2 regions of the Neisseria sp. HMSC064E01 genome follow, and region 2 is predicted to be linked to the other one. Evidence: predicted binding sites of a transcription regulator. Region 2 holds the regulator's gene; the other holds the start of a gene.
The links. Region 2 encodes FNR, which switches genes on or off when oxygen is low (the NO sensors DNR and NnrR bind a similar motif). Its sites were predicted from a motif close to TTGATNNNNATCAA; they were not measured.

Region 1 (10,513 bases), on a different contig from region 2:
AAATTTATATGCACAATATTTAACATATTGCACGCAAAAGCGTAAATTTTGATAATCTTTATATCTGTGTAACTTTTTTACAACTTTCTGCTTTTATGCGCAACAACTGCCCGCATTTCATTCAAACCGATTGAAAACAAAGACCCATAGCGTATTATTCAAATGTAAACGCATGAAATAAATAAATTTTACTATACAATTTATTTCAAATGTACATTGAATAACAGCCAATGCGGACTAGTTTCACCCCCGTCTTTCGTCCATTTCAGATTGATTAAAAATTACTAATTCGTCCGTATCGTTGCACCGAAGCACCCTGTGGGGCATAATGCAGGAAATTCAGCAATGAATTTTTACTCTAAATGAAACGACTGATATGTCGTTTTGTTGTTTTGTTCTACTTAAATCGATTTAAAGAAGGTTCTCAAAATGAAAAAATCTCTGATTGCTGCTGCTCTGTTATCTTTGGCTTTGGCTGCTTGTAACAAAGGCGCTGATACTGCTGCTCCTACCGCTTCCGGTGCTTCTGAAACTGCTGCTTCTGCCGCTTCTTCTGCAACCGGTGCTGCTTCTGCCGCTTCCTCTGCAACTGAAGCCGCTTCTGCAGCTAACACCGCTGCTTCTGCTGCCAACACTGCCGCTTCTGCAGCTAATACCGCTGCTTCTGCTGCAACTGGTGCTGCTTCTGCTGCCAGCTCAGCTGCTGCTTCTGCCGCTTCTGCTGCAAAATAATATTTTTACAGTTAAAAAAGCAGGATACGGATTGTATCCTGCTTTTTTGTTTTTCAGACGACCTTTACCGTTTTTCGCTTCCCTTATCCGCTATATAATCTTCCGTACACACACAAACCATCCTGCTGCCCGTTATGCCCAATCTGTACGACCGTTTTCTTGAATTCCTTTCCCCCGCTGAAATCCTCGAAGCCACTCCGGCCCTGTTAAACGACCAGCGCCGCCGCTTTGTTTCCGAACCGGACATCATCTTGCAACCGCATTCTATAGAAAATGTACAAGAAATCATGCGGTTTTGTTTTGAAAACCGTATCCCCGTTACCCCGCAGGGCGGCAATACCGGTTTGTGCGGCGCAGCGGTAGCTTCCGGCGGCGTACTGCTCAACCTTTCCAAAATCAAACGTATCCGCGAAATCAACCTTGCCGACAACAGCATCACCGTCGAAGCAGGCGTAATCCTGCAAAACGTTCAAAAAGCGGCATCCGAAGCGGGCAGACTGTTTCCCCTCAGTCTTGCCAGCGAAGGCTCGTGCGAAATCGGCGGCAACATCGCCTGCAACGCCGGCGGATTAAACGTTTTACGCTACGGCAGTATGCGCGACTTGGTATTGGGTTTGGAAGTCGTCCTGCCCAATGGCGAACTTGTTTCCCATCTCCAACCGCTGCACAAAAATACCACCGGTTACGACCTGCGCCACCTCTTTATCGGCAGTGAAGGCACCCTCGGCATTATCACCGCCGCCACGCTCAAACTCTTCGCCCGTCCGCAAACCATAGCGACCGCATGGGTAGGTTTGGATGACATCGAATCTGCCGTACAGCTTTTAACAGCCGTACAAGGACATTTTGCCGAACGACTGACCAGTTTCGAGCTGATCAGCCGCTACGCCTTGGCATTGTCTTCCGAGTTCAGTCATCTCAAACAGCCGACTGATGCAAACTGGCACGTCCTGCTCGAACTGACCGACTCCGTTCCCGATGCCGCGCTCGACGAAAAACTTGCCGAGTTTCTCTATCAAAACGGCAAAGAAAACAGCATCATCGCGCAATCCGAACAAGAGCGCCTCGATCTATGGACGCTGCGTGAAAACATTTCCGCCTCCCAGCGCAAGCTCGGCACCAGCATCAAACACGACATCGCCGTCCCGATTGCCCAAGTCGCCGCCTTTGTTCACCAATGCGCACCCGCCTTGGAAGCCCGTTTCCCCGGCATACAAATCGTCTGCTTCGGACATTTGGGCGACGGCAGCCTGCATTACAACACCTTTCTGCCCGACGTTTTAAGCAACGACGCTTACCGCTACGAAGATGCCGTCAACACCATCGTCTATGAACACATCCTCGCCTGCCACGGCACCATCGCGGCAGAACACGGTATTGGCAGCATCAAAAAACACTGGCTCCCCAGCGTCCGCACCCCGTCGGAAATCGCCCTGATGCGCGCCATCAAAGCCCAGCTTGACCCTCACAACATCATGAATCCGGGCAAGCTCCTGCCGTAAGCAATATTCAGTGTTCCAAAATCGAAAAGGTCGTCTGAAAACCTAATCCCAGTTTCAGACGACCTTTGACATAGTTCGCAGATTGTGCTCAAGGCAATATTGCCTCAGCCCAATCAACCCAGCACAAACTATTCTTCTTCCTTGCGCCTGCGCTTCAACAAAATGCGTACAGCGCCGTCATTGCCTTCTCTCGGCTCGATATAAGCCAATACATCTGGATGCTGCATCAACCAGCGGCGCGTCATGTTTTTTAAAACGGGTTTGTAGCCTGACGAACCCAAACCGCTGCCATGGATGATTTCCGCGCATACACCCCGTTTTTGGGTAAATTCGATAAATTCGTTTAAAACCTGTTGCGCCTCTTCCTGCGTGTAGCCGTGCAAATCAACATCGGCGACCACGGGATAATGCCCGTTGCGCAAACGTTGCAAATCGTTTTTACCTTGTCCGTTTTTACTGAACGAAGCGGGCGGTTCATCCCAAGAAGCGCCGCTGCCGACGTAGAAATAATCTTCAGCTGCCAAACTTTCCTGCTCTTTCGGACGGGGTTTGATGGGCGTTTTATCGCGCGGGGCTTCATAGCGCGGCGCGGTTTTCAAGGGCGTCACTGCGCCTACGGCTTTGGCGAAATCGATATTCTCTTCCTCGCGCTTCTTCACCAAGGCTTGCTCATGCGCCCGCGCTTCGGCTTCTTTTTTGGCTTGTTTGCCTAATGCTTTCAAGGCAGATTGGAAATCTGTTTTCATCGTTGGGATATTTTGAGGTTTGACATGGAAAACACATTTTCAGACGACCTTTGGCTTCCTTTGGAGATCGTCTGAAAACGGCTTATAGATATTTGCGCATCAGTTCGCACTTGACCTTAACGTCTTTGTTCAACTGCAATACGGCAGAACCCAAAGATTCGTAGTGGTTCAAACGGTAAAAAGGAACGGAATTGAGCGAGGCGTACAGTTTCAAAAAGCTCAGACCCGCCTGATGAGCAAGCTCTTCGGCACGGCGCAGCAAGGCTGTACCTAAGCCGTGATTATGGACGAAGGGGTGAACATAGAGCGCGTCCAATTGGGCTTCTTTGAAGTCCACTTGGAAAAATCCTTGTATCGCGCCCCTGTATTCCACCACCCAAAAGGCTTTGCCGGGATCGGAAATGGTTTCGAGGTAGCTGTCGATATCTAACAATGCTTCCCACGCATGCAATACTTTATCGTCGTAACTGCGGATGCAGGTATATTGGACGGCGTGCAGATGGGCATTGTGGATGGCTTGGCAATCTTGTGCGACTGCGGGACGGAGTATGGTCAGAAGGCTCATGGCAAGATGTGTTGTAAGATGTGTTGTAATGCGTGTTCAGACGACGTTTCTATCGTAAACGATCAGAGGTCGTCTGAACGCTGTTTCCATTATTATATTTTATATTCAAAGACTTTGATGCAATTTTCCCGCTGCCTCAAAAGCAGTATCGGCATCGGCGGACAAAACGGTGAAATGCCCCATTTTGCGCCCTTTCCGCGCGGCTTTTTTGCCGTAAAGGTGTAAGTGTGCGTTTGGATGACTTTGCAGTGGCAGCCAATTCGGTTCGCCGCCATCTTCCTGCCAAACGTCGCCCAAAATATTCGCCATGCAGCATGAAGAAAGCAGCTTGGTGTCGGCGGGAGGCAGGTTGCACATAATGCGCACCTGCTGTTGGAACTGGTCTGCGGCGCAGGCATCCAGCGTATGGTGGCCGGAATTGTGCGGGCGCGGGGCGATTTCATTGACGACCAATTCATGCGTATCGCCGACGACGAATATTTCCACCGCCAACACGCCGACATAATCCAATTCGTCCGCCAAACGTTGCGCCATCTGCCGCGCCTGTTGCTGCACGTCGGCACTCAGCCGCGCGGGGACGATGGAATAAGCCAAGATGCCGTTTTCGTGGATGTTTTCGGCGGGGTCGAAGGTTTGCGTGTTTTCATTGTTCAGACGACATACGATAACGGAAATCTCGCCGCGCAAATCCACCATTTTTTCCAAAACGCAATCCACACCGCCGTGTTCGGCAAACGCGGCTTTGAGTTCGTCCACCGTTTTGACGCGGATTTGACCTTTACCGTCGTAGCCCAAAGTCGCCGTTTTCAGGATGCCGGGCAAAAATTGCGCGCTTTCGTCGCTGATGTCGTCTGAACTGCAAACCACTTGATACGGCGCGGTTTGCAATCCCGCTTTACGTATCCACGCTTTTTCCTGAATACGGTTTTGCGCGATGGCAACGCAGTCGCCGCTGGGGGAAACGTTGGTATGTTTTGCCAAAAAGCGCATCGCATCGGCATTGACGTTTTCAAATTCAGTGGTAACCGCCGCGCATTTTGCCAACTCGTCCAACGCGGCTTGGTCATCAAACGGCGCGCACAAATGGCGGTCGGCAAATGCTGCCGCCGGTGCGTTCGGATCGGGGTCGAGAACGGTTACTTTGTAGCCCATGGTTTTGGCGGCAACGGTAAACATTCTGCCTAATTGCCCGCCGCCGAGAATGCCGAGCATGGCAGGAGGGAGGATGGCGGATGAGTTCATCAGCATTTTGCGGTTCCACTAAAATTTTCCCGAAATTGTAACAAACCTGCTTATAGAGATAAATGTTAAAACGCCTTTTACACGCTATTTCGATGCTTGCCGTATGAGCAAAATGACAACAATCAAAACATCCTCTCCCAATATCCGGATTTTCCAAAGAAACCTATCGGCAGCCGTTTTGTAATAAAAGGTCGTCTGAAACCGTATGATGGTTTTCAGACGACCTTTTCCCCTTCATCTGAGCAGACTTACCCCAGATATTTCAGTTTGCCTTTGAAGTCTTCGAGCGTCTCGTAGCCTTTTTGCACCATGATGGCTTTCAAGCCAAGCGAAACGCGTTCGAAAACTTCGACATCTTGCTGATGCAGCGCCGTGCCGATTTGCACCATGCTCGCGCCGCACAAGATATGTTCGAACGCATCGCGACCGGTATAAACGCCGCCTGTACCGATGATTTGGATGGACGGATTCAATCTTTGGTAGAACGCGTGGACATTGGCGAGCGCGGTCGGTTTGATGTATTCGCCGCCTATGCCGCCAAAGCCGTTTTTAGGCCGGATCACGACGGATTCGTCTTCGATATACATACCGTTGCCGATGGAATTGACGCAGTTGACGAATTTCAGCGGATGGCGGTTGAACACTTCCGCCGCTTGGTCGAAATGGACGATGTCGAAATACGGCGGCAGTTTGATGCCTAAAGGCTTGTCGAAGTAGCCGAAGGCTTCGCCCAAAATCCGCTCGGTCGTTTCAAAGTCGTAGGCGATTTGCGGCTTGCCGGGGACGTTCGGGCAGGAAAGGTTGAGTTCGGTAATGCCTTTAAATCCGCTGTTTTGCACTTTTTTCAGCAGTGTGTGTGTTTCATTGGGCGACATACCGACCAGCGAGAGGAAAAATGTCCGCTCCGGATGCGACTCTTGAAGGTTCAGCAAATAATCCAAATAGTAATCAATGCCTTGATTCGGCAAACCCATGGAATTGATGCTGCCCAGCGGTACATCGCGGTAACGCGGCTCTGGATTGCCCGCCCGCACCTCCAGCGTCGCCGTTTTGGTGACGAAGCTGCCTGCGGCAGATTGCCTGACTTTTTCCAATTCTTCCACGGTCATACACGCTACACCCGCGGCGTTCATCAGACAGTTGTCAAAAGAAAAACCGGCGATTTGCGTTCTCAATGACAGCATACCCTACTCCTTTCCCTTGAAAAATCAATTTGTTTGCGAAGCGTAACACGAATAGTCGGCAAAATTTTTAACAAACATCAAATGACAGACAATGTAGGGAAATGTTGTTTTAGGTGATGAAGGGAAGACGCAAAAGGTCGTCTGAAAGCACGGTTTCAACGAAGTGAAAACCTAAAATGCTTTTCAGACGACCCCTATCAAGACAAGCGTAACTGTCTCAAATCAAATTGGGTAGTCGGGCATAAATTACCGACTGTCCAAGCTATTAACGTTTTTTGAAGCTTTTCAGAGTACCGTCTTTGTTAAATTCAAATTCGTATTCCGCACGGTCAGTTTCGAGATTGCTGGTGTACCACTGTCTCTTACCGGTCGGCACGAACAAGGCGTAGTACACATGATCCAATTCCGCTTCTTTAGCTTCCACTTCTTTGGCTTTTTCGCCGTAGGCTTGAGCGATTTTCGCGATATCGGCGAATTTGATTTCATCCAACGGGAACACGTTGTCTTTCATATTGCCGTCACCGGAAATGCGGACAGCTTGAGGCTCGCTCCATTTTCCGTCTTCAAATTCGTAGTGGTCAATATTGTCAGGTTTGCTAGGGTCTTGAATTTCAACGGTAATACGCGGACGTTCGCCGCCGTAGAAATGGATATTTTGGAAAATATTGAGCGGTTTGCCACCGAATTGCGGCAGTGCTTTCAGCGCATCTTCAGCAGCTTGCAGAGCGGCTGCATCAGCCAGGAAATTGCCTGAAGAAGCCACAGATTTTGCTTCTTCGGCAGGTTTGTCAGCCTGTTTTGAAGCATCCGCCGTCTTGCCTGCGGCAGCTTTTTCAGGCGCATCAGAAGCCTGTTTGTTTTTATCGCCGCAAGCAGTCAAACTCAATGCGGCGGCGGTTACGAGGGCAAGCCATTTCATTTTCATTTATCAATCCTAACTTTAAAAATATGCGATGGTGCATACGATTCACATTATAACGAATGAAGCAAAAAAGTGTGAAAAATTAATAAGTTCAATATCATAAATAATATTTTCAACGTTAATAATCAATTTAATTTTGAATCTTTCAAATGCTTGAGCTTCTACTGATTTCTAGCAGAAATCCGAGGGATTGAACAGCTTTATCAGAAAGAAAGGTCGTCTGAAACTGGAAAACCACTTTCAGACGACCTTTTGTTAGCCTTTGGCAAATACGGTTAAAATCTCGAACCCGACATTTGATTTTTTCATCCGGATTTCGATATGTTTCAAAACGTCATGGCGATTGCGTTTGGCGCGGCTTTGGGCGCATTGTCCCGCTGGTTGCTCGTTCTCGCCTTTGCCGCACTATCCGTTCCGCTTTCAGCCGGCACGCTTGCTGCCAACTGGATTGGCGCATTCTTAATCGGCATCTGCGCCGAATGGCTGGAGAATCCTCAATGGAAGCTTTTGCTGATTACCGGTTTTCTCGGCAGCCTGACGACTTTTTCCAGCTTTTCACTGGAAATGGTTACTCTGATGCAAGCGCAACGCTGGGCAACGGCTTTTTCGGCGGTCTGCCTGCATGTTTTCGGCTCGTTTCTCTTGACGGCGTTGGGCATTTATTTGGTGCAAAGCTGGAAATAACCCAAACACCTCATCTCAAAAAAAATCACTCTATCCCAATATCCAAACACACGGTTTCGCCGCAATATGCTTTGCCTGCTTCAGTCATATGCGCGGGTTTGTAGGAGGCGAAGGCGTAGGTCAGGTCGGCGCGGAAGGTGTCTTGATCTGCTTCGCCTGTGTCGCAGTTCAGCCCGGTCGGGATGTCTAACGCGATTTTGAAGCCGTCGGCTTGGTTTAGCAGGCGGCAGACGGCGGCGGCTGTTTCGGGCAATGCGCCGCTGAAGCCTGTTCCGAAAATGCCTTCGATAACGAGGCCGTAACCTGTTTTCAGACGACCTTCCAGTTCGTCGGGGCGGATAAAGCTAACGCCGTCTGAATGATTCAAACGCTCGCGGTTCAACTGCGCCAGCGGCGACAGTTTGTCTCCCAAGACGAAAACGACATCTACCTGCCAATCATGTTCGGACAACACGCGCGCGATGACCAAACCGTCGCCGCCGTTGTTGCCCTTGCCACAAACGATTAACGCGCGTCCTGCTTTGGGAAAACGGCGCAGCAAATCCGCGGCGGCGGCTTGTCCCGCGTTTTCCATCAGTTGCTCGAAAGTCGTACCTTTATCGACTGCCATTTGTTCGTGTTCACGCATTTCTGCAGCGGTGTAGATTTTCATCATTCTCTCCTTTGCTCTTCAGTCCTTCATAAAACATCCAAACGAAAACCTTATCAATAGCCTTTCCCGACTTTCACAACGAATCATTCGCTTTCTTTGATTTGTCGCAATATGTCGTCTGAAAATAAGGAACTTGGTGGCTTTGTATTTGATTTTTATGTTAACAAGATTTATTATCATAATGAAACAAAGTGATAAACAATCAAAACTACTTCTTTTGCGGGGACGGGCATTGAGATATGCCTCTGCCTACCCTGTGTCTGATTCGTCTTTACTTGCTGTCTCTTTTTTCAATCGACAACGAAAGTAAAACACACTATGTCTGCCATACCATTGTCAAAACTCAGTAAAGGCGCAGTCGCGCACATCGACTCCATCGTCCCCAATTCGACTTTCGGCGAACTCGACCCGCTGGTTACGCGCCGCCTTGCCGACTTGGGCTTTTCAAGCGGAATGCCGTTGCAGGTGATTGCCGTCGGCGGATTCGGACGCGGTCCGTTTGCCGTACGTTTGGGCAACCAGTCGCAATTCTCGTTGCGGCAGGAAGAAGCGGGAAAAATTATGTGCCATGTGATTGACGGCTGACCGCTGTACACGCAGGCAGGTTTCCATTTTGAAAATGCGGCATAGGCGGATTTAATCTGACCGCCCCATCCTTTTCAGACGACCTAGGTCGTCTGAAAACACAATTTCAAAACCTTTTCCCCAAATCCCACTCCAAACTTATCAAACAATCAAAAAAGGAGAGTTCAATTCATGGAACTAAGCTATTTTGCCTTGATTGGCGCGCCAAACTGCGGCAAAACCGTTTTATTCAACGGTTTGACCGGTGCACATGCCAAGGTTGCCAATTATCCGGGCGTAACGGTCGATAAGCGCGAGGGTGCCTTCCTCGACGACGCGGCCGTCCGCATTATTGACCTGCCGGGCACATACAGCCTGCGCACGACCAGCCCCGACGAAGCGGTGGCAAAAGATGTGGTCGTTGGCAAACTGGGCATTCCGCCCGATGCCATTATTGCCGTTGCCGACGCGACCAACCTGCGTATGACCCTGCGCATGATTTTGGAACTGAAAACGCTGGGACTGCCTATGGTGGTGTCGCTGAATATGAGCGACGTTGCCCGCAGAAGGGGCTTGAATATCGACGCGGCCAAACTGAGCGAGTTGTTGGATGCACCTGTTTTGGAAACAGTTGCAGTGAGCGCGTCGGGCGTACAGGCGGTACGCGAAGCCGTGGTGAAGCTGCCGCGCAAACGCTCTTTCCCCGCCAACCCCGCCTCTGCCGAACGCACGCTCGATGCGCTGGATAGCGACAAACTTTATCAAGAAGTCGAATCGATTTTGGCACAAGTGGTACGCACCCAGATGACGCTGCCCGCATGGCACAAAAAACTCGACGACATCGTGCTGCACCCCGTTTGGGGCATGATTATGCTGCTGTTCATCCTGTTTATGGTGTTCCAAGCGGTTTACACTTGGGCGGCGCCGATTATGGACGCCATCGAAGGCGGCTTTACCGCGCTGGGCGAATGGATAGGCGCCAACATGGAGCCGGGCATCCTCAGCGACTTGCTCGTCAACGGCGTCATTGCCGGTTTGGGCAGCGTGTTGGTGTTCCTGCCGCAGATTACGATCCTGTTCGCCTTCATCCTGCTTTTAGAAGACTCAGGCTACCTGCCGCGCGCGGCGTTTTTGTTGGACAACCTCATGGCAAAAAGCGGTCTGTCGGGACGCTCGTTTATCCCGCTCCTGTCAAGTTTCGCCTGTGCCGTTCCCGCCGTGATGTCGGCGCGTACGATTAATGACCCGCGCGAACGCCTCGTTACCATCGCTGTCGCCCCGCTGCTGACCTGCTCCGCGCGGCTGCCCGTTTACGCGCTGATTATCGCCGCCGTCATTCCTGACCGCACCGTAGGCGGGATTTTCAACCTGCAAGGGCTGACACTGTTTATCCTCTATCTCGCAGGCATCCTGTCTGCCGCCTTGGCAGCATATATCATGAAACGCTTGGCGCGTATGAAAGGCAACGTGCAGCAATTCCCGCTCTTGATGGAGCTGCCGACTTTCCGCACGCCCAACTTCAAACACATCATGACCAGCCTGTGGGACAGGGTAAAAGCCTTCCTCAAACGCGCCGGTACGATTATCTTCGCCCTTGCCGTAGTTTTGTGGGGCTTGGTAAGCTGGCCGCAACCGCCCGCAGGCGCAACAGGCGCAGCAATCGATTACAGCCTCGCGGGTATGCTCGGCCACGCTATCCAACCATTATTCGCCCCGCTGG
Region 2 (10,513 bases):
TCCGGCACCTTGGGCAAAGGCTCGTCCATCCACGACATCGCCATTGAGCATTTTGAAGTAGGCATCTGGACCGGCGATTACGCCAAAGTGGACAATGAACACCCACTGCACTACACAGACGGACTGACCGTCTCCAACGCCCTCATTCGGAACAATCTCGCAGACGGCATTAATTTTGCGCAGGGAACCAGTAATTCGACCGTCATCAATTCCAATATACGAGGCAACGGCGACGACGGTCTGGCGACATGGTCAAGCATTGCAGACCAAACAGAATCCAAAGTAGCCGAAAACAACCGTTTCCTGAACAATACCGTCGAACTCGGCTGGCGCGCGGCAGGTATCGGCATCTTCGGCGGCGCCGGACATGAAGTAGCCGGCAACCTGATTCGCGACAACACCGCATGGTCGGGCATACGCCTCAACACCGTTTTCCAAGGACACAATTTTGACCTGAACAAAAAAGGTATTTCGGTTCGGGACAATCTGTTAATCAGCAATGGTACCCGAACCGACACATACGGACGCGAAAAAGGCTCTATCGACTTCGAAGAAGAGCATGGCGCAATCAAAAACGTCAAAGTCGAAAACAACATCATTGCCAACAACCTGTCCGACACAACCATTACTCAGACATTGCCGATTTCAAACGGCAAAGGCATCGCCCTATCCGGCAACAACATCATCGGAAATGCGGCGGTTTCTGCCCCGTCCGCCGTTGATCATCCGGAAAAAGTTACCTCCGTTACCCGTCAGGAACTCAGCAATATTCCCGATCAAAATTATTATTACGCCAACGAAACCGCCGGCTTCAAATCCGTCAGCGTGACCTATATTACAGGCACAGCAGGCAGCGACAGCATCAAAGGCACTGACGGCATAGACCATATTGACGGCAAAAGCGGCGACGACAGCATTTATGCCGGCGGCAGCAACGATACCGTATTCGTCAGCGCTGGAACCAACTTCATCAGTGGCGGCGACGGCAACGATATCGTCCGAGGCGGCGACGGCAGAGATACCGTCAATGGAGATTCGGGAAACGATGTGATTTTCGGCAACGGCGGAGACGACCATCTCAATGGCGGGGCGGGCAATGATACGTTGTTCGGCGGCGAAAACAACGATGTCTTCTATGGTGAGTCAGGCAAAGACGTATTGTATGGCGGCTCAGGCGATGACTTACTGTTTGGCGGTTTAGACGACGATCTCCTGTATGGCGGCGCAGGGAATGATACCTATGTCTTCTGCTTCGGAGAGGGACACGACACCATTTCCGACAATCACGGCAACAACGCCCTTCAATTCGGACAAAGCATCGCCGTCAAGGATTTGCATATCCATGCAAGCACCGACGCAAACGGTGCAATCGATTGGGAAATCACCATTGCCAATTCAGACGGCAAAATCACCATCGACAACCAATATCTCAAAGGCAGCAACGCCACTTCTGTCGGAGAATTCCGATTTGACGAAGGGACATTTACCGTAGAAACCCTGCTGGACAAACTGTCGGCAAGCGGTCAAACCAGCGGGTTTGAAACAGTCAACAGCGGAGTCGGGAGCTTTAGCTACACTGCCGATACGGCAAACGTACAGCACTACGATGCCGTAACGCAGCCGGCAATTTTATAGCGGTCTGTGAAAATTCAGGGGCAGCGTGGTTTGATCCTGCCTTCCACGCCAACCCCGCAGGATATTAGACTGCTGTAACGGTATGCCAAAGTCAGGCTGAAATGTTCACGCTGTCCGTATAAACAAGAGGTCGTCTGAACCGGTTTTCAGACGACCTCTCTCAATTTTTGGCACAAAATATCTTTTTTTACACATTTTAATTTAAATCATTTCCCAAATCATAGCCATTTAAAAAATTCACGCCAAAAGCTTATCGTTCTACGCACCATCTATGCGTTATTTTCTGTCGCGTCCGCCATCCAGTATTATCCCCGACTACGCTTTGTTACAATTCAGCCAATTTTATTTCTCGACATATTCCGCTATGAGTCATTCATCCTCTTGGTCTTCCAAAATCGGTTTCGTCCTTGCCGCGGCAGGCTCTGCTATCGGTTTGGGCGCGATTTGGAAATTCCCTTATACCGCCGGTACAAACGGCGGGGCAGTCTTTGTTCTTTTGTTTGTCATCTTCACGATTATCGTGGCGTTGCCGGTTCAGCTTGCCGAGTTTTATATCGGGCGTACGGGCGGTAAAAACGCCATCGATTCGTTCAAAACCTTGCGCCCTGGTTCGCTTTGGCCTTGGATTGGTCGGATTGGTGTGGCTGCGTGTTTCATTTTGTTATCGTTTTACAGCGTAGTCGGCGGTTGGGTTTTGAATTATGTTGTACACAGTTTCACCGGCGAAATTGCTCAAAACGTTGATTTTGAAGTTCTATTCCAAAACACCATTTCCAATTCGACAGGTTCGGTTTTTTATCAGGGACTGTTCATGCTGATTACCATTTGGGTAGTCAAAGGCGGAGTTTCTGACGGCATTGAAAAAGCAAACCGCTATCTGATGCCCGCTTTGTTTATCCTGTTTATTATTTTGGCAATCCGCTCACTGACCTTGCCCGGTGCGATGAAAGGCGTAAGTTTTTTATTGAAGCCGGATTGGTCATACATCAAATCGGAAACGATGCTGACCGCGCTGGGTCAGGCTTTCTTTGCGTTGAGTATCGGCGTATCGGCAATGATTACCTACGCCTCGTATTTGGGTAAAGATCAGGATATGTTCCGCTCGGGCAATATCATTATGTGGATGAACCTGTTGGTATCGCTGTTGGCAGGCTTGGTCATCTTTCCGGCGGTCTTTGCATTGGGTGCCACACCCAGCCAAGGTCCTGGCCTGATTTTCGTGGTCTTGCCTGCCGTATTTATGAAAATTCCGTATGGCAACTATCTCTTTGCCGTATTCATGCTATTGGTCGTCTTTGCCACGCTGACTTCAGCATTTTCCATGTTGGAAACCGTCATTGCGGCAACCATCCGCCAAGACGAACGCAAACGCAGCCGGCACACTTGGGCCATCGGCATTGCCATCTTTATTGTCGGCATCCCTTCTGCCCTATCCTTCGGCGTATGGAGCCATGTGCTTATTTTCAATAAATCTATTTTTGATTTATGGGACTACATTATTACTGCCATTATTATGCCGCTATGCGCATTAAGCATCTCCATCTTTACCGGCTGGATTCAAGACAGGCAGTCTGTTTTGACCAATGCGGGCATGGGCAGTACCGTACCGAGAACGGTTTTATATTTATGGCTGGGCGCGTTGCGCTACATCGCTCCGATTGCCATTATTGTAGTCTTCATCAATTCTCTTAAAATCATCTGATTTGCCACTATTTTCGACAAACAAAAAAGGACGGAATACAAACCGTCTTTTTTATGTTTCTTTATTTTATTCCTCATCATCAAACAAAAAACCGCTTTGCACCTCTCCACCAATTTCAGGCGCTGCCATGGCATCAAGCTGGCGGTTGCGGATTTTGGTTTTCCTCATACCGAGAAGACGCATGACCTGATGCTTTTGATCATCGGTCATTTTTTGCCAATACAGCCTCTCTTCACGGCTGCGCAGACAGCCTTTGCAATAGCCTTTGGCATTGGCTTCACAGACGCCGATACAAGGGCTGGGGATGGGGAAAAAATCAGGTTGTTCCATATTTTAAAAGCGTTTGAGACAAAAGACCGGACAAACCAAAATTGCAGAGTGCATTCGCATTTGTCTAAACACGATCAGTGTATCCGGCAGTGTTCCTACCAATTTCCAAGTGAGTTGGTCATTTCAATAAGTTTATATCTGCCACCCTAGGCATAAAAACCCCAAGAGAAACCATAAATATATCGCAGAAGAAATCAGTATCTTCCCTATCCTCAGATTTTTCCAATACAACCCAAGTGAAAGCACCGCAAAAATCAAAGGAAGTCCAATATAAATATAATATTTCAGCCGACCTAATTCACTGAATACGTTTATAGCAGAGTAGAGACCGATAAATCCACCTACCCAAAAAATAATTATTGTCGGACCTAAGAGACCGGCCGTTATTAAATGAGGGAAGAGTAAGATTTTTATCCATTCTTTATGTTTAATGTTCATTTAATATCCTGATACTGCGATGGTATCGTGTCGCTTCAAATAGGGGGGGGGGAGCCATGTTTTATAGTGGATTTAAATTGCAATGATACGGCGTTGCCAACGCCCTTATGTACTACCCGTACACGGCGGGCGTTGCCGCCTTGTCTCATTTTTATTTTAATCCACTATACTAAATAACTAAAATTCCTCTATATTTTGATTTTCAGACGACCTATGCCCTACCCCAACTGTCTGGATTTTATGACTCAAGCAGTTTACGCAAAGACTGATTGTTGTATTTGATATCTGCAATCATTCGGTCGTATTGGTGCATTCTACGGAGCGAGCGAGTAATCAGATAGACCGAGAAAAAAATCAAACTGATGTTCATCAGGCTGACCAGCGCGAGCAAGGGCCAAACATCGACAGCCTCGTACCATTTTGAGGTCGCAATCAATGCACTGAAAATAGACAAAGGCAGCGCGAACACGGCAATACCCGTACGCATGACAGCAAGTGCCGTGCGCTTTTCAGCAAGGAGAAGCTGCACTTGATTGATGCTGAGGATATCGTTTTGCTGTTCGGTAATCATAGGGAGCGTATCTAGAGCAAATTAACTTGAATCATGACAACGCGGCAAATATGGTTTTATGTTACCCGAAAGTCTTGAAAATAAAAAAAAAGGTCGTCTGAAAATTTTCAGACGACCTTTGCTATTCCTAATTTACACCGTTTGCGAGTATTGGGCTTTGGTTTCCCTGTGGCGCAGATGGTAGTCGAATACCATAGCAATGTTGCGTATCAGGAAGCGGCCTTTTGGGGTAACGGTCAGTCCGTGCGGTTTCAGGCGGACAAGCCCGAGGGAGGCGAGTTGTTCCAAGTCGGCAATTTCGTCCTTGAAATAACGGTCGAACGGGATACCGAACACGCTTTCGTAGATTTGGTAATCCAAGGCGAAGCGGCACATCAAATCTTGGATGATATTGCGGCGCAAGAGGTCGTCCTGATTGAGTTGGTAGCCGCGCATGATGGGCAGGTGTCCTGCATCGAGTGCGGCATAGTAGGCGTCGATGTCGCGTTCGTTTTGGGAATAAGTGCTGCCGATTTTACCGATGGAAGATACGCCAATGGCGACCAAATCGCAGTCCGCGTAGGTCGAGTAGCCTTGAAAGTTGCGCTGGAGGAAGCCTTCTTTGAGGGCGATGGAGAGTTCATCATCAGGTTTGGCAAAGTGGTCCATACCGATGAAGACGTAGCCGCGTTCGGTCAGGGTTTGGACGCAATATTGGAGCATATCGAGTTTTTCTTCGCTGCCGGGAACGGCTTCGGTATCGATACGGCGTTGCGGCTTGAAGATATGCGGCAGGTGGGCGTAGTGATAAAGGGCAAGGCGGTCGGGATCGAGCGACAATACCGTATCAATGGTGGTTTTGATGCTTTCGGCGGTTTGGTGCGGCAGACCGTAAATCAAATCGACGCTGACGGATTTGAACCCCGCTTCGCGGGCGGCATCGATGACTTCTTTGGTTTCGTCGTAGCTTTGAATGCGGTTGACCGCTTCCTGCACTTTGGGATCAAAGTCCTGAATGCCGACGCTCATGCGGTTGAAGCCGAGCTTGCCGAGCATGAGAACAGTTTCGCGACTGACTTTGCGCGGGTCGATTTCGATGGAGTATTCACCGCCGGGTATCAGTTGGAAATGTTTGCGTATCATGCGGAATACGCGTTCGATTTGGTCGTCGCTCAAAAAGGTCGGCGTACCGCCGCCGAAGTGCAGTTGCGCGAGCTGATGCCGTCCGCCCAGATGCGGGGCGAGCAATTCCATTTCTTTTTCGAGGTATTCAATGTAGGCATCGGCACGGCTTTTGTCTTTGGTGATGATTTTATTGCAGCCGCAGTAGTAGCAGATAGTATTGCAGAAGGGGATATGGATATAAAGTGAAAGGGGCTTGTTCAAAGCCCCCATACCACGCTGATTCAAGGCATTGATATATTCGGCTTCGCGAAATCCGTCATGGAATCGGTCGGCTGTCGGGTAGGAAGTATAGCGCGGACCGCTGGAAGGAAGGCTAGCAATGAGTTCGCGGTCGAACTCAGGCTTGTCATTGTTTCTATTGTGATTATTTTGTATCGGTATTACTTTCATGGCATGTGCGTGATTAGAGTAATGATGTTAGGCAATTTTCGGATAGTTTGGTAGAATGCCACAGTATGATAAACCTGTCTTGATATGTGTCAATAACTTACGTAATCATGACAGGATAAAAACCTTAATTTAAGGGTATTTTATGACCACACACAATGCCTTGCATCAGATGAAAACCCTGTGTTCTTCCTGTTCGCTGCGTGAACTCTGCCTGCCCGTCGGGCTTTTGCCCAATGAGTTTGCACAATTGGACGCGGTCATCCGACAGAGCCGCCGCTTGAAGAAGGGTGAATATCTGTTCCGCACCGGTGAGCCTTTCGCGTCGCTGTTTGCCATCCGCGCCGGTTTTTTCAAAACCACGGTTGCCAGTCAGGACGGCCGCGATCAGGTTACCGGCTTTTTTATGTCCGGCGAACTCATCGGTATGGACGGCATTTGTTCCCATGTCCATAGCTGCGACGCGGTGGCTTTGGAAGACAGCGAAGTGTGTGAGTTACCCTTTTCCCACATTGAAGAATTGGGACACAACATCCCCAGCCTGAGAAGCCATTTTTTCAGATTAATGAGCCGCGAAATCGTGCGCGACCAAGGCGTGATGCTGCTTTTGGGCAATATGCGCGCCGAAGAACGTTTGGCGGCGTTTTTGCTGAACTTATCCCAACGCCTTTACTCGCGCGGATTTGCCGCCAACGATTTTATCCTGAGAATGTCGCGTGAAGAAATCGGCAGCTATTTGGGGCTGAAACTCGAAACCGTCAGCCGCACGCTGTCCAAGTTCCACCATGAAGGTCTAATTTCGGTCGAACACAAACACATCAAAATCCTCGACTCGCAAGCCCTTAAAAAAATGGTATCCGGCTGTTCGCACGCCATCTGAACTATTTTCAAACTTCAAACAGAATCCAAGGTCGTCTGAAAATTTTCAGACGACCTTCTTCATAAAACCAATATGAAACACAAGAAAAAACTCATTACCTTGACCACTGCCTGCGCCCTGCTCACCTACTGGCTCTATCCCGACCAACATCCCGTTTACCCCGCAAGCGACCACTACGACCCAAAAACGCAAACCTTCTTCAACCCCGAACCGCAGCAGAAACCGACTGGCCTCGTCAGCGCATTTTGGAAAATCCTGACCGACCCGCAGGCAACGCGCCCGCCCAAACCTCTGCCTACCGTCAAGCCCGATTGGCAGACTTTCCTCGCCGCACCCGAAGGCAAAAGCCGCTTCGTCTGGTTCGGACATTCCACCCTATTGATGCGGATCGGCGGGCAAACCGTCATTACCGACCCAGTTTTCGGCAATTCCGTCTCCCCCATCCCCATCACCATGAAACGCTTCCAGCCTGCACCCGCAGAAATTGACGAACTGCCGCCTGTCGATGTCATCCTGATTTCCCACAGCCACTACGACCACCTCGAAAAAGACAGCGTGCAGGCACTCAATTCAAAAGGCAACAGCCACTTTGTCGTCTCACTCGGTATGGGCGTACTGCTGAAAAAATGGGGCGTGCCGCAAGAACGCATTACCGAACTCGATTGGTGGCAAAGTACCGAACGCAACGGCATCCGCTACACCGCACTACCTGCCCGCCACGACTCCTCCCGAACCCTGACCGACCGCAATCAAGCCCTGTGGTCCAGCTTTGCCATCGAACACGGCGGCGAAAAATTCTATTTTCACGGCGACTCGGCACAAGGCAGCCATTTCGACAAAATCGCCGAAAAATTCAACGGGTTCGATATCGCGTTCATCGAAAACGGACAATACAGCGAACATTGGCCCAACAACCACCTCTTCCCCGAGCAAACCGCCCGCTATGCCGCGCAGCTTGCCCCCAAACGCTTCATGCCTATCCACTGGGGCGCCTACGCCATGGCATTGCACGCTTGGAACGAACCCCTGCTGCAAAGTATCCCTCTGGCACGCAGTTTGGGCGTCAATCCGTTGACTCCGCTAATGGGACAAGTCTTTGATGCCGATACCGCCACGCAAGACTGGTTCGCCGAACCTTTACAATAAAGCTGCTAAAAGGTCGTCTGAAAACAAGTACCGCAAGTTTCATCAAGGCACAGATGCAAATGAAGCGGAGGCTGTTTTTCAGACGACCTTTTTTGAATTTATCTGTTGCGGCATTTCCAACACTCTTCCCCTTTCTCCCACTTATCTATTTTGCAATATTTTGATAATAAAAAACTAATTTCTCCTCAGCCGAAATCCTTATCTGATAAAGCGCAGTTCGCGTACAAACCACTTGACCGATTACATCGGATTACGTAAAGTATGCGGCGTTCTTTTAAATTGGTGTTACCAATTTATTTGATAATTACTCTCAGATTAAGGTTCGATATCTCTCTCGCATCCGACATCATTAGAAAAATTGATAAACAACGCCGATTTTAAGGATTCACCATGGCACTATTCCTCAGCATTTTTCCCATCATCCTGCTGATTTGGCTGATGGTTAAGAAAAACAGCATGCCTTCCTACATTGCGCTGCCGATTACCGCCGCGTTGATTTACGCCATCAAGCTGTTTTATTTCAACGACGACGCTATGCTGCTCAACGCAACCGCAGCGTCCGGTCTGGTTTCCACACTGACGCCGATTACCGTGATTTTCGGTGCGATTATGTTCAACCGCATGATGGAAACCACCGGCTGTATCGACATTATCCGCAAATGGCTGGCGACCATCAGCCCGAACCCCGTGGCGCAGTTGATGATCATCGGTTGGGCGTTCGCCTTTATGATTGAAGGTGCATCCGGCTTCGGTACGCCTGCTGCGATTGCCGCCCCGATTCTGATGAGCTTGGGTTTCAATCCGTTGAAAGTGGCGATTTTTACGCTGGTCATGAACTCCGTGCCCGTATCATTCGGCGCGGTGGGTACACCGACTTGGTTCGGTTTTGCGCCATTAAACCTGAGTCCCGAAAACATCTTGGCTATCGGCAGACAAACCGGCGTGATGCACTTCTTCGCAGGTTTCGTCATCCCCGTCATCGGCTTGAGCTTCATCGTGCCTTGGTCTGAAATCCGTAAAAACTTGGGCTTCATCGGCATTGCCGTCTTCTCTTGTACCATTCCTTATGTTGCCTTGGCGATGGTTAACGAAGAATTCCCATCACTCGTTGCCGGCGCAATCGGCCTGATGGTGTCCGTATTCGCAGCCAACCACGGCTGGGGTTTGAGCAAAGACCATCCGAAAGATCCGAATGCTGAAAAAGTACCTTTCGCCCAAGTTGCCAAAGCACTTGCCCCTCTAGGTATGCTTATCGGTATGCTGGTGGTTACCCGTATCAAACAGCTCGGCATCAAAGGCCTGCTGACCAGCAAAGAAGAATGGTTCAGCTTCCAACTGCCGTTTGATTTGAGCAAAATCACCGTCAGCGACTCTTTGACCATTACCTTCGGCAACATTTTCGGACAAGGTGTCAACGCTTCCTACCAAACCCTCTACGTTCCTGCATGGATTCCGTTTGTCTTTACCGTTTGGATTTGTATCCTGCTTTATAAAACCAAATTTAAAGATGCATGGGCTTTCTACGCTGCAACTTTCAACCAAACCAAAAAACCGCTGCTTGCCTTGATGGGCGCGCTGATTATGGTTCAACTGATGATGGTTGGCGGCGACAACTCCATGGTGAAAATCATCGGTAAAGAGTTTGCAGCGATGGCAGGCGAACACTGGGTTTACTTCTCCCCTTACCTTGGTGCTATCGGTGCATTCTTCTCCGGTTCGAACACCGTATCCAACCTGACATTCGGCCCGATTCAACAACAAATCGCTATTGATACCGGCCTGTCCGTTACCCTCATCCTTGCTCTGCAATCCGTTGGCGGCGCAATGGGTAACATGGTCTGCATCAACAACATCATCGCCGTATGTACCGTACTGGACGTGAAAAACGCCGAAGGTGCGATTATCAAGAAAACCGTTATTCCGATGGCGATTTACGGTGTAATCGCTGTCGCCATAGCAGCTATTTTCTTCATGTAAGAAGCTTGTAAAGCAAAAGGTCGTCTGAAAATTTTCAGACGACCTTTTTTATGGCTCAACTGCTTCGGAAGCATATATAGTGGATTAAATTTAAATCAGGACAATGCGACGAAGCCGCAGACAGTACAAATAGTACGGCAAGGCGAGGCAACGCCGTACTGGTTTAAAGTTAATCCACTATAAAATGCCCCATTTCTATTGAAGCCAATATCAAAAACAAATCCAAAGCAAGACAATATGGTCGTAAAAACCTGTCAATCCACTATAAACAAACGATATTTCC

Region 1: a site for FNR is predicted at 8,326-8,339, ahead of HMPREF2572_RS01735 (FeoA family protein). Genes of this name have one in related genera too.

Annotation. Positions count from the first base shown of each region.
Region 1 is NZ_KV794886.1:20,091-30,603, forward strand. It holds gene HMPREF2572_RS01690 (hypothetical protein) at 430-732, shown strand; gene HMPREF2572_RS01695 (FAD-binding oxidoreductase) at 867-2,234, shown strand; gene HMPREF2572_RS01700 (Smr/MutS family protein) at 2,363-2,980, opposite strand; gene HMPREF2572_RS01705 (GNAT family N-acetyltransferase) at 3,063-3,545, opposite strand; gene HMPREF2572_RS01710 (5-(carboxyamino)imidazole ribonucleotide synthase) at 3,651-4,787, opposite strand; gene HMPREF2572_RS01715 (dihydroorotate oxidase) at 5,036-5,971, opposite strand; gene HMPREF2572_RS01720 (hypothetical protein) at 6,237-6,896, opposite strand; gene crcB (fluoride efflux transporter CrcB) at 7,215-7,577, shown strand; gene HMPREF2572_RS01730 (NAD(P)H-hydrate epimerase) at 7,603-8,229, opposite strand; gene HMPREF2572_RS01735 (FeoA family protein) at 8,548-8,814, shown strand; gene HMPREF2572_RS01740 (ferrous iron transporter B) at 8,986-10,513, shown strand, end outside.
Region 2 is NZ_KV794940.1:19,560-30,072, reverse strand. It holds gene HMPREF2572_RS07680 (calcium-binding protein) at 1-1,635, shown strand, start outside; gene HMPREF2572_RS07675 (sodium-dependent transporter) at 2,000-3,337, shown strand; gene HMPREF2572_RS07670 (DUF1289 domain-containing protein) at 3,404-3,667, opposite strand; gene HMPREF2572_RS07665 (hypothetical protein) at 3,800-4,105, opposite strand; gene HMPREF2572_RS07660 (hypothetical protein) at 4,344-4,676, opposite strand; gene hemN (oxygen-independent coproporphyrinogen III oxidase) at 4,809-6,230, opposite strand; gene fnr (fumarate/nitrate reduction transcriptional regulator Fnr) at 6,373-7,107, shown strand; gene HMPREF2572_RS07645 (MBL fold metallo-hydrolase) at 7,180-8,253, shown strand; gene HMPREF2572_RS07640 (L-lactate permease) at 8,644-10,230, shown strand.